3 regions of the Kribbella sp. NBC_01505 genome follow, and region 3 is predicted to be linked to each of the others. Evidence: riboswitches for the same ligand, from Rfam matches in the RefSeq annotation. Region 3 holds a riboswitch; each other region holds the start of a gene.
What was found. A riboswitch is a leader RNA that binds a small molecule or an ion and turns the genes downstream of it on or off. The one in region 3 is predicted to bind thiamine pyrophosphate.

Region 1 (3,267 bases), 810 kb from region 3:
GCATCGAGCAGAACTTCGGCCCACACATCGAGCAGAAGTGCGCGGTCTTCGCGGGCTCGGCCGGCAGCGTCTCGTCGTGGTAGGACCGTGCCGTGTCCGGATCCAGCGAGAGGTTGAACTGATCCTCCCAGCGGAACTCGAACCTGGCCGTCGACAACGCGTCGTCCCAGGCCTGCGCCCCCGGGTGCCCCTTGGCCAGATCGGCAGCGTGGGCAGCGATCTTGTACGTGATCACGCCGACCTTGACGTCATCGCGGTCCGGCAGACCGAGGTGCTCCTTCGGCGTGACGTAGCACAGCATCGCCGTACCCAGCCAGCCGATCTGCGCCGCGCCGATGGCGCTGGTGATGTGGTCGTACGCCGGCGCCACATCAGTTGCCAACGGCCCCAATGTGTAGAACGGCGCCTCACCGCAGAGCTCCTCCTCGAGCCGCACGTTCTCCGCGATCTTGTTCATCGGCACGTGCCCCGGACCCTCGATCATCACCTGGACGTCGTGCTCCCAGGCGATCTTGGTGAGCTCCCCGAGCGTCCGCAGCTCGGCGAACTGCGCCGCGTCGTTCGCGTCCGCGATACATCCCGGCCGAAGCCCGTCGCCGAGCGAGAACGTCACGTCGTACTCACGCAGGATCTCGCACAGCTCGGCGAAATGCGTGTACAGGAAGGATTCCTGGTGATGCGCGAGGCACCAGGCCGCCATGATCGACCCGCCGCGCGAGACGATGCCGGTGATCCGCCGCGCGGTCAGCGGCACGTACCGCAGCAGCACGCCCGCGTGCACGGTCATGTAGTCGACACCCTGCTCGCACTGCTCGATCACCGTGTCGCGGTAGACCTCCCACGTCAGTGCGGCCGGATCACCCTTCACCTTCTCCAGCGCCTGGTAGAGCGGCACGGTCCCGATCGGGACGGGTGAGTTCCGCAGGATCCACTCGCGGGTCTCGTGGATGTTCTTGCCGGTGGACAGATCCATCACGGTGTCCGCGCCCCAACGGGTGGCCCAGACGAGCTTCTCGACCTCGTCCTCGATCGAGCTGCTGACCGCGGAGTTGCCGATGTTCGCGTTCACCTTCACCAGGAACTTCTTGCCGATGATCGTCGGCTCGCTCTCCGGGTGCCGGCGGTTGACCGGGATGACGGCCCGGCCGCGGGCCACCTCGGACCGGACGAACTCCGGATCCATGTTCTCCCGGAGTGCGACGTACCGCATCTCCTCGGTGATGGTGCCTGCTCGGGCGTGGGCGAGCTGGGTCAGGTTCGCCCGCCCGGCCACCCACTCGCGCCGCAGCGCGGGCAGACCGGTCTGTACGTCGATCTGCGCGGTCGCGTCCGTGTACGGCCCGGACGTGTCGTACAGGTCGAAGTGCTCGCCGTTGGTGAGATGGACGCGGCGAGCTGGAACTCCCAGCTCGCCGCGGTAGATCTTCTCCGACCCCGAGATCGGGCCGGTGGTGACAGTCGGTCGTACGGTGCCGATAGTTGTCACTTGCTGTGCTCCCTACGCCGGAATTACCCGGACAGGTTCGGCGGTCGGCGGCGCCGGATTCCTCCAGCCGCCCTCTCAGCCCACTACGGTGCGAGCTCCCGCGATCTCCAGTTATCAGCCATACCTTAGTAGAGTTCCGACGATGCGCGACTTTGTGTATCCGCCGGTAGTCGGTTTCGCCAGGACGGCCTTCAAGGTGCTGGACGTGAACTTCCAGCTCTCCGGCACCGAGAACGTGCCCCGTAGCGGCGGTGCGGTGATCGCGCTGAACCACATTAGCTACGTCGACTTCATCCTCGGCGGGTACGGCGCTGTGCCGAGCAAGCGGCTGGTCCGGTTCATGGCCAAGGACATCCTGTTCCGGAACCGCTGGTCCGGTCCGCTGATGCGCGGGATGCACCACATCCCGGTGGACCGCGGTGCCGGCGCGGCGTCGTACTCACAAGCACTTGAGTACTTGCGGGCCGGTGAGGTGGTCGGTGTCTTCCCGGAGGCGACGATCAGCCGGTCGTTCGAGCTGAAGGAGTTCAAGTCCGGGACGGTCCGGATGGCGGCGGAGGCCGGCGTACCGGTGATCCCGCTGATCCTCTGGGGCACCCAGCGGATGCTCACCAAGGACCACCCGAAGGACTTCTCCCGGCACCGCACGATCGCGATCACGGTCGGTACGCCGATGGCCGTGACCACGGACGACGATCCGGTCGAGGCGACCGCCGTACTGCGGTCGACGATGGCCGAGATGCTCGACGACACCATCCGCGCCTACCCGGAGCAGCCGCCGGGCGCCTGGTGGCTGCCGGCCGCGTACGGCGGCTCCGCGCCGACTCCAGAAGAGGCGGATGAGCTGGACCGCGAGGAGCTGGCACGCCGGGCCGAGCGGCGGCAATAGCACCGACGCACCCCGGACAAGGGGTTGACCCTTGACGGTCTGTGAGGGTACGAAGGGCACTTGTTATTGACAAGGCAGGAATCTGGGGGATTTCTGTGCTGCTTGCCTTGTGCTGGGCGGGGGAAGGTTTTGTGTTCGATTCACCGGAAGAACTGCGCCTGTTCGAACCCGGGACGCTGGTGGTGGCACCGCATGTCGCGGAGCACATCCCGGATGCGGGGGCCTATTTCATCGACTGGTCCACCCGGGACCTGGACGCCGAGCGCGCCCGTGAGGTCGAGGCCGCGGTCAACGGGCGCCGCTGCGCGAACGGCTGGTTCCCGCTCGAGCGCCTGGACAGCATCGGTCACCGGGGTTTCTGGCGCGGTCCACTGACCTATCTGGCCCAGATGACGGCAGACGACGCGGCCATCCTGCAGGACTGGGCCGCACGCGGCCTGACCGGTGAGAACCGGCGGCGTATCCAGGCCACCGTCGATCACCTGCTGCACCAGCAGGGGCACGCGGCCGCTGCCACCTGGGCAGTGGCCGTTCGCCCCCAGGCTGGTCTGGACGCGGACGCCCTTGGCGACCGGCTCTTCACAGCCTGGGAACAGAACCTCGACGCGGTGCGCACCAAGGACGTGGCCAAGGCAGTGCGCCGCTGGAACCGCTAGTGCCTAATGGAACTGCGGGATGATCAGGTAGAGCCCGTAGAGCACCGCAGCGAGGCACGCTGCGAAGCACAGTGACGCCACTGCGGTGTCCACCATCGGGGCCGGCCGCTTCTCGTCGATAGCTGCCGCCCGGCGCGCCATGGCGGTCACACCGAAGGCGAACAGCACCGCCAGCCCCACTCCGAAGAGCAGGCTGACCAGGGCGACCTCACCGAGTGCACTCCAGTTGATGTGCA
Region 2 (3,267 bases), 690 kb from region 3:
ACCTGCAGCGGATGGGGGAAGCGATCGGGGAGCCGGACCAGCCGGTACTCCGCGGTCTCCACGATCTCCGAGCCTTCCGGCGCCGGACCCATCCACGCGTCGTTGGCCGCCGCTACTGTCGCCAAGTCCATAGCTACTCCGAAGTCGGCAGTCCGGTTGTGGGGGAGGACGCCTGCGCGGAGTGCCAGCGGCGGGGGACTCGCCCTGCCAGCAAAGCGTTCCGGCCGGCGCTGACCGCGTCGCGCATCGCGGCCGCCATCAGGGCCGGCTTCTCCGCGCGGGTGACCGGGGTCGCCAGCATGACGGCTGCGCAGCCGAGCTCCATCGCCAGTGCCGCGTCGCTCGCCGTACCGAGGCCGGCGTCGACGATGACCGGGACGTTCGCGCCCTCGACGATCAGGGAGATGTTGTGCGGGTTGCGGATGCCGAGCGCGGAACCGATCGGTGCGGCCAGCGGCATCACGGCCGCGCAGCCGGCCTGCTCCAGGCGGCGGGCCAGGATCGGGTCGTCGTTCGTGTAGGGGAGCACGGTGAAGCCGTCGGCGACCAGGATGTCGACGGCGTCGAGCAGCTCGACCGGATCCGGCAGCAGCAGGTGGTCGTCGGCAACCACCTCGACCTTGATCAGATCGGTCCCCAGCGCCTCGCGCGCCAGCCGCGCGGTCAGCACGGCCTCCGCGGCGGTGTGACAGCCGGCCGTGTTCGGCAGGATCTCGATCCCGTGCCGCTTCAGCACATCGAGCACCGAACCCTCGTGCCCGGTGCCCAGCCGGCGCATCGCGACCGTGGTCAACTGGGTGCCGGAGGCAATCAATGCCTCCTCCATCACTTCCAGGTTGGCCGAACCGCCGGTGCCCATGATGAGCCGCGAGGAGTACGTGCGGCCGCCCAGCTCGAAGGGGTCGTCCATCTCAGCCTCCCTGGACCGCGCCGACGATCTCGACCCGGTCACCCGCGGTCAGGATCGTGGCGGCCCACTCGCCGCGGGTCAGCACACTCTGGTTCACCGCGACCGCGATCCCGGTCTGCCGGTCCGACATCTCCCGGACCAGCTCCGCGACCGACATCCCCGGTCCGCTGGTGGTCGCCGTACCGTTCACCCACACGGCGTGCTCGGCCGGTGACTCGTCGTACTGCGTCATGCGTCCTCCCTCCGTCGGAATTACCCGATTCAGGTTCAGCGGTCGGCGACGCCTGCTCTGTCGCCCTCTCAGCCCACTCCGGTGCGAGCTCCCGCGGTCTGGTTTCGACTTCCGTGTCCCGCAAACAATGTAGCTCGGCGCTATCGGCGCCCAGGCACGCACCTCGCGGCGCTTGAGTCACGCCCACGATGAACACCGCATCGAGGACGCGCCTCAAGCACCACGATGCACGCACCTGGACACCGATATCACTCGACCTACATCGTTTGCGGGACACTAGTGTCCTGTCAGCAATTGGGCCAACTCTGTCGGTCGGTAGAGCACCTGCTTGCCGGCTCGTTGCGCTTCGACCAGGCCGGTACGGCGGAGCAGTTGGAGGTGCTGGCTGACCGCTGACGGGGTGACCTGCAGCTCGGCGGCCACGTCGGTGGTGGTGCGCGGATGCGTGAGGAGCTGCAGGATGCGGGCGCGCGCCGTACCGATGAGTTGGGCCAGGTCCTGTGGCGTGGGCGGATCGACGACGGTCCACAGGTTGGCCTGGCCGCGGGGCGGGTAGCCGAGGAACGGTTCGGCGCCGGGGTCGTACGGGATGACAGCGTGGGGGCCGAAGAGGGTTGGCTGGAGGACGAGGCCGCGGCCGTCGACGCTCTCGGTGCGGCTTTGTTCGCTGACCTTGTCGACCTTCAGAAGCCCTTGGTGGTAAGAGATTGCGGGGCCTAGCTCGTTGAGCATCGCGGCGGTGCCTTGCTGGGTGAGGATGTGGCCGCGATAGGTGATGTCGGCGGAGAGGATCGTCCGCATGCGATTCCAGTACGGCGCCATGACCGTCTGCCAGTAGTCGCTGAGTGCCGTGGCGACCCGGGCCGGCGTGAGGTCTTGGTCCAGCTCGCCGTTCACCGCCGTGAGCTGTCGGGTGAACGTGTCTTGATCGACCGCGGCTATCAGCTCGAGCTCATCGGCGAACTGGGTGAGCGGCGAGGTCGGCCGCGGCGTGAGGAAGTCCGGGCTGCCCATCGTGTCGTTGACGAGCTGGCCGAGGACTGTCCAGTCCAGGTCACTCAGAAGCGGCTGCACCGCACGAACCCACGGAAGCTGCAGGGGAAACCGACCGGGGTCCCGCAGCGCCCGCAGGCTCAGCACAGTCTCCGCCGCAGGCGACAGCGCGAACCGGACCTCCTCCAGGTCCCTGGACGTCAGCTCGTAGGTCAACACCCACGCATTACATCGCATGGCCCGGCATGCCGTGCCTACTCGCAGCCGATGCCGTCGTGGTCGGCGTCCAGGCGGTAGATGTCGGATCCGGTGACGGTGACTGGGCCATCGACGTACTCAGGGCCGTTCCCGCTGCCGCCGGAGCAGTCGACGTCGCTCGCGATCGGGACGCAGCCGCTGTAGTTCGGATCGCAGCCGCCGCCGGTCTCCTCCGCTTCGACCTTGGTACCGACGGCCGTCACCTGGGTTCGCGGTTCCTTGGCGACCTCCTGGCGGACGAGCTTCTTCGTCGTCTGCTTCCCGTCGACATAGGTGACGTCGTACGTGAGCTTCCGGGAACCGTTGACGCCCGGGGTCCGGATCGTGCGCTCGCCCTTCGGCAGGGCGCTGTCGGTGACCGTCTTCTTCTTGAACGGGATCACCTTGAGCTCGACGACCGATTTCGTGGTCGTCTTCGGTACGACGAGCTTCGGCTTCACCGTCGTCGTGACGGCCGGTGTCGGCGTGGTCGCCGGTTGAGCGGTTGCGGGTTGAGCGGTTGCCGGTTGAGCCGTTGGCGGTTGGGTGGTGACGGTCTTTGCGATTGGTTTGCCGGCGACCGCGGCCGGCTCGGTGGACTCCGCCGTACCGCACCCGACCCCGAAACCGAGCACCACGACAGCCATGAACGCAGCACGAATACACACCACAGTGGTTCCCCCCAAACCCGCCGTCGGTCCCCCCGCGGCGGGATTGTCAGCGCCTGGACGACCCAGGCGAAGAGACCTGCATAGCACTCCGATCGACCCCTCGGCCAGAGCTCAGCGCACTTTCAGCCGGCCGCTACCCCGACCCCGGCCAACGCCGCGCACACGGCCCCCGCCAGCACCCCGACCGTCCCGATCACGATCAACGGCCCAGCACTGATCGGTGG
Region 3 (3,267 bases):
CCACAGCACAGATCCAGGACGGTCTCGCGGCCCTCCAGGAGCTCTTCGACGATCTTGACGATGGCTGCGTCCCGCTCGGGCGAGGTCAGCGCGGCCAGACCGTCGGCGCCGAGTTCGGCGTACTCGGCCCGGCTGCGCAGTGCGGAGTTGAGCATGGGCTCCAGTATCCCGCGTGCCGCAGGTCAGTTGTCCACCGGTGTACGGGTCACGATCCGGCCGCGACCTACTTTGCCCAGCAGCACCGCGGCCACCATCGAGACCACGATGCTCGTGTACGTCGCTCCCAGCCAGCCCGGAACCGCGTGCCCGCCGAAGAGCTTGCCCTGGACATCGAGCCAGAACGGCGACCAGCCGGCGACCGTGCCCGGGTTGACGAGCTGGTAGGCCACGAACCCGATCAGCCATGCGACTGTCGGCTGCCAGCGGAACTTCGCCGTACCGGAGACGTCCCAGTTCATCTTGCTCACCAGGAAGAAGTCCGCGATCGCGACCGCGAAGAGCGGGATGAAGACCGAGCCGATGAGGTAGAGGAACTGCGTGTAGTTGCCCAGGTCAACCAAGAGCGCGAGGCCGGTGGCGAGGACGCCGATCGCGATCGAGATCCAGCGCCGGTCGACGTGCCCGATCAGGTTGTGCGCGGCCATCGTGGTCGAGTAGACGTTCGCGTAGGCCTCGTCGACCTCGTCCACGAGCAGCACGAACAAGGCGATCGCGCCGGCCGGCAAGGTGACGAGGGCGGTGATCACGTCCTCGCTGTTGGTCTGCAGAGTCGCGACGGCGAAGACACCCAAGGCGTAGTACAGGATCGCGGCCAGGCCGTAGCCGAGCGAGGAGCCGGCGAAGGCGGCCTTGTTGGTCTTCGAATGCCGCGTGTAGTCGGCGGCCAGCGGCGCGAACGAGACGACACCGGCGGCGGCGAGGTCGACGGCCGGCCAGAAGCCGAACACGCTGTCCTGCGGCAGGTCGTGCACCGGCTTGCTCAGCACCTGGACGAATAGGTAGACCGAGGCAATCAACACCAGCCAGACCATGAACTTGCGCAGCACCTTCACGCTGCCCAGCGGCCGGACCGCCATCGTGGTGGCGATGATGCCGGCCAGTACGACGAACAGCCAGCGCCAGCGCTCACTCGTCACCGCGACCGCGGCCTGCGAGATCACGATGATCTCCATCGTGGCCCAGCCGATGTTCTGCGCGATGTTCAGCACGGTCGGTGCCATCGAGCCGCGGCGACCGAAGAGGCCGCGCAGACTGGCCATCGCGGGCGCTCCGGTGTGCGAGCCGAAGACGGCCGCTCCGCCGAGCACCAGCGCGCCCATCCCGCACCCGACGACCACCGCCAGCAGGCCCTGCCACAGCGACCCCGTGTACGCCGCGACCAGGGCGCCGGTGACCGGGCCGAAGAGTGAGATGCCGAAGTTGCCCCAGAGGGTGAACTGGTCGAGGAACCCGAGCGTCCTCGGTGCGTCCGTGGTCAGGACGAGGGGAGCTTCTTCATTGTCAGCAGGACGAACCGCAGTGTCAGTCATCGCGTTCCCTACGCCGGCATTACCCGGTCAGGTTCAGGCGGTCGGCGACCCGGTCTCTAGTCGCCCTCTCAGCCCGCATTCGGTGCGAGCTCCCGCAGAGGTGTTTGCTACCGCGTCAACGATAACGCTTTACTCAGTTGACCGCGCAGCGGCTGCTCGGTGGATGAGCGCGGCCACCTCCGGACCGTTGGTCAGCACCGGCATGTGCGACCCGGTGGAGAGCGTCCGCGCCTCACCGTGCGTCAGCTTGGCCAGCTTGAGCGCCCAGTCGGCCGACGACAGGTGGTCGTGCTGTGAGCGCACGATCACCACCGGCGCCTTCACTCTGGTGATCACAGCAGCCAGGTCGTGCTTCCGGCAGGCAGCCGCGGCGCGGGCGATGGTCGGGAGTCCAGTGCGTGCGTACTGCGGTGCGAGGACCGGGACCAGCCGCGGTGACTCCGGTGCGGCGGACTCCAGCCACCGCATCCCCAGGTCCAGCCAGCTGGAGGCTTTCACGTCACCGCTCGGAGCGATCAGCACCAGTGCGTGGACCAGCTCGGGATGCGCGACGGCCAGCTCCACTGCGATCTGGGCGCCGGCGGAGTGCCCGACGAGCACGGAACGCTCGCGCACCTTCCGCTCCAGCAGTACGGCGAGGGCCGCGGGGTGCAGGTCCTCGCGGTCGCCGGCAGGTTCGCCGTACCCAGGCAGGGTGGCGACGAGGTAGGGCATCGACAGGTGCTCGACCGTCGGCGCGTAGGACTCCGGCCCGAGGCCGAGGCCCGGGACCAGGACTGCCGGAGTGCTCACTCCCAGGGCGCGCGGCCCGGTGCGGCCCGGACCACGGTGTCGGGGTCCGGCTTGAGCTCGCGGTAGCCGAGGAAGAGGCCGGCCGCGAGGATCAGCAGACCGAAGCCGCCCCAGGCGTAGGCCTTCGGCAGGCGATCCAGAGTGTCGTCGGCAGCACCCAGACCGGTCGTCAGCACCATCACCAGCCAGACGAGCAGCGGGATCAGCGAGGCCGCGACCAGCACGCCGCCCAGGATCTCGGACGTCTCCGGCTGGCGAGCGGCCTTGCGGCGAGCCAGCACGTCGCGCGCCCAGAGCGCCAGCGCGGCCACACCGACCAGGAGGATCAGCAGCTGGCCGAGTGCGTCGATCACGTCGGTGCGCAGCGGGTGGTTGAGCGTTGAGCCCGGTGCCTGGGTGATCTCCCGGATCGAGACCCGCTGGATCGAGATCACCATCAGCCCGTAGATCGCCGCGATCAGCGTCGCGAGCAGCACCACCTTCGCCGCGCGCGGGTCGCGACCGGCGAACGGCTCCTTGCGCCCGTACGTCGGGAAGTGGTCCGGATGCGGATCCACGGGCGCGCCGTACGGGTGTCCCGGCCGGTAGCTCGGCGGCTGTGCCGGATCGGTGGGCGGACCGCCGTACTGGCCCGGTTGGGAGCCGTAGTTCTGCGGGGGCGGCGCGTAGGGCGGGGGCACTGGCTGGCCGCCGTGACCGTACGTGCCACCGCCGTACGGCGTGGGTGGGGCGAGGTGCTGCTGTTCCTGCACCTCGTCCGGGCGCTCGGGCTCCGGTTCACGTCCGTACGTCGGGAAGTCCTGTGACGACATCGCTGCTCCCTCCCTGGGGGCTCAGCTTCTCACGGGACGTGGTCAGGTGGCCTTGATCGTCGGCCACGCGTTCGGCCGGCAGCCACCGAGTCCCTTGGTCTGCTGCATCATCACCGGCGCCGGCGTCTTCGCCT

Region 1: another riboswitch for thiamine pyrophosphate. It lies ahead of thiC (phosphomethylpyrimidine synthase ThiC); the one in region 3 lies ahead of OG474_RS17360 (purine-cytosine permease family protein).
Region 2: another riboswitch for thiamine pyrophosphate. It lies ahead of thiS (sulfur carrier protein ThiS); the one in region 3 lies ahead of OG474_RS17360 (purine-cytosine permease family protein).

Annotation. Positions count from the first base shown of each region.
Region 1 is NZ_CP109425.1:4,480,010-4,483,276, reverse strand. Features, by position in the region: gene thiC (phosphomethylpyrimidine synthase ThiC) at 1-1,486, opposite strand, end outside; TPP riboswitch at 1,479-1,598, opposite strand; gene OG474_RS21205 (lysophospholipid acyltransferase family protein) at 1,629-2,375, shown strand; gene OG474_RS21200 (hypothetical protein) at 2,471-3,031, shown strand; gene OG474_RS21195 (hypothetical protein) at 3,035-3,267, opposite strand, start outside.
Region 2 is NZ_CP109425.1:4,360,428-4,363,694, forward strand. Features, by position in the region: gene OG474_RS20630 (GNAT family N-acetyltransferase) at 1-131, opposite strand, end outside; gene OG474_RS20635 (thiazole synthase) at 134-910, opposite strand; gene thiS (sulfur carrier protein ThiS) at 912-1,142, opposite strand; TPP riboswitch at 1,132-1,247, opposite strand; gene OG474_RS20645 (DUF5937 family protein) at 1,419-2,354, opposite strand; gene OG474_RS20650 (G5 domain-containing protein) at 2,390-3,019, opposite strand; gene OG474_RS20655 (hypothetical protein) at 3,166-3,267, opposite strand, start outside.
Region 3 is NZ_CP109425.1:3,674,818-3,678,084, reverse strand. Features, by position in the region: gene OG474_RS17365 (class I SAM-dependent methyltransferase) at 1-155, opposite strand, end outside; gene OG474_RS17360 (purine-cytosine permease family protein) at 183-1,529, opposite strand; TPP riboswitch at 1,517-1,635, opposite strand; gene OG474_RS17355 (alpha/beta fold hydrolase) at 1,659-2,321, opposite strand; gene OG474_RS17350 (hypothetical protein) at 2,318-3,133, opposite strand; gene OG474_RS17345 (DUF3152 domain-containing protein) at 3,176-3,267, opposite strand, start outside.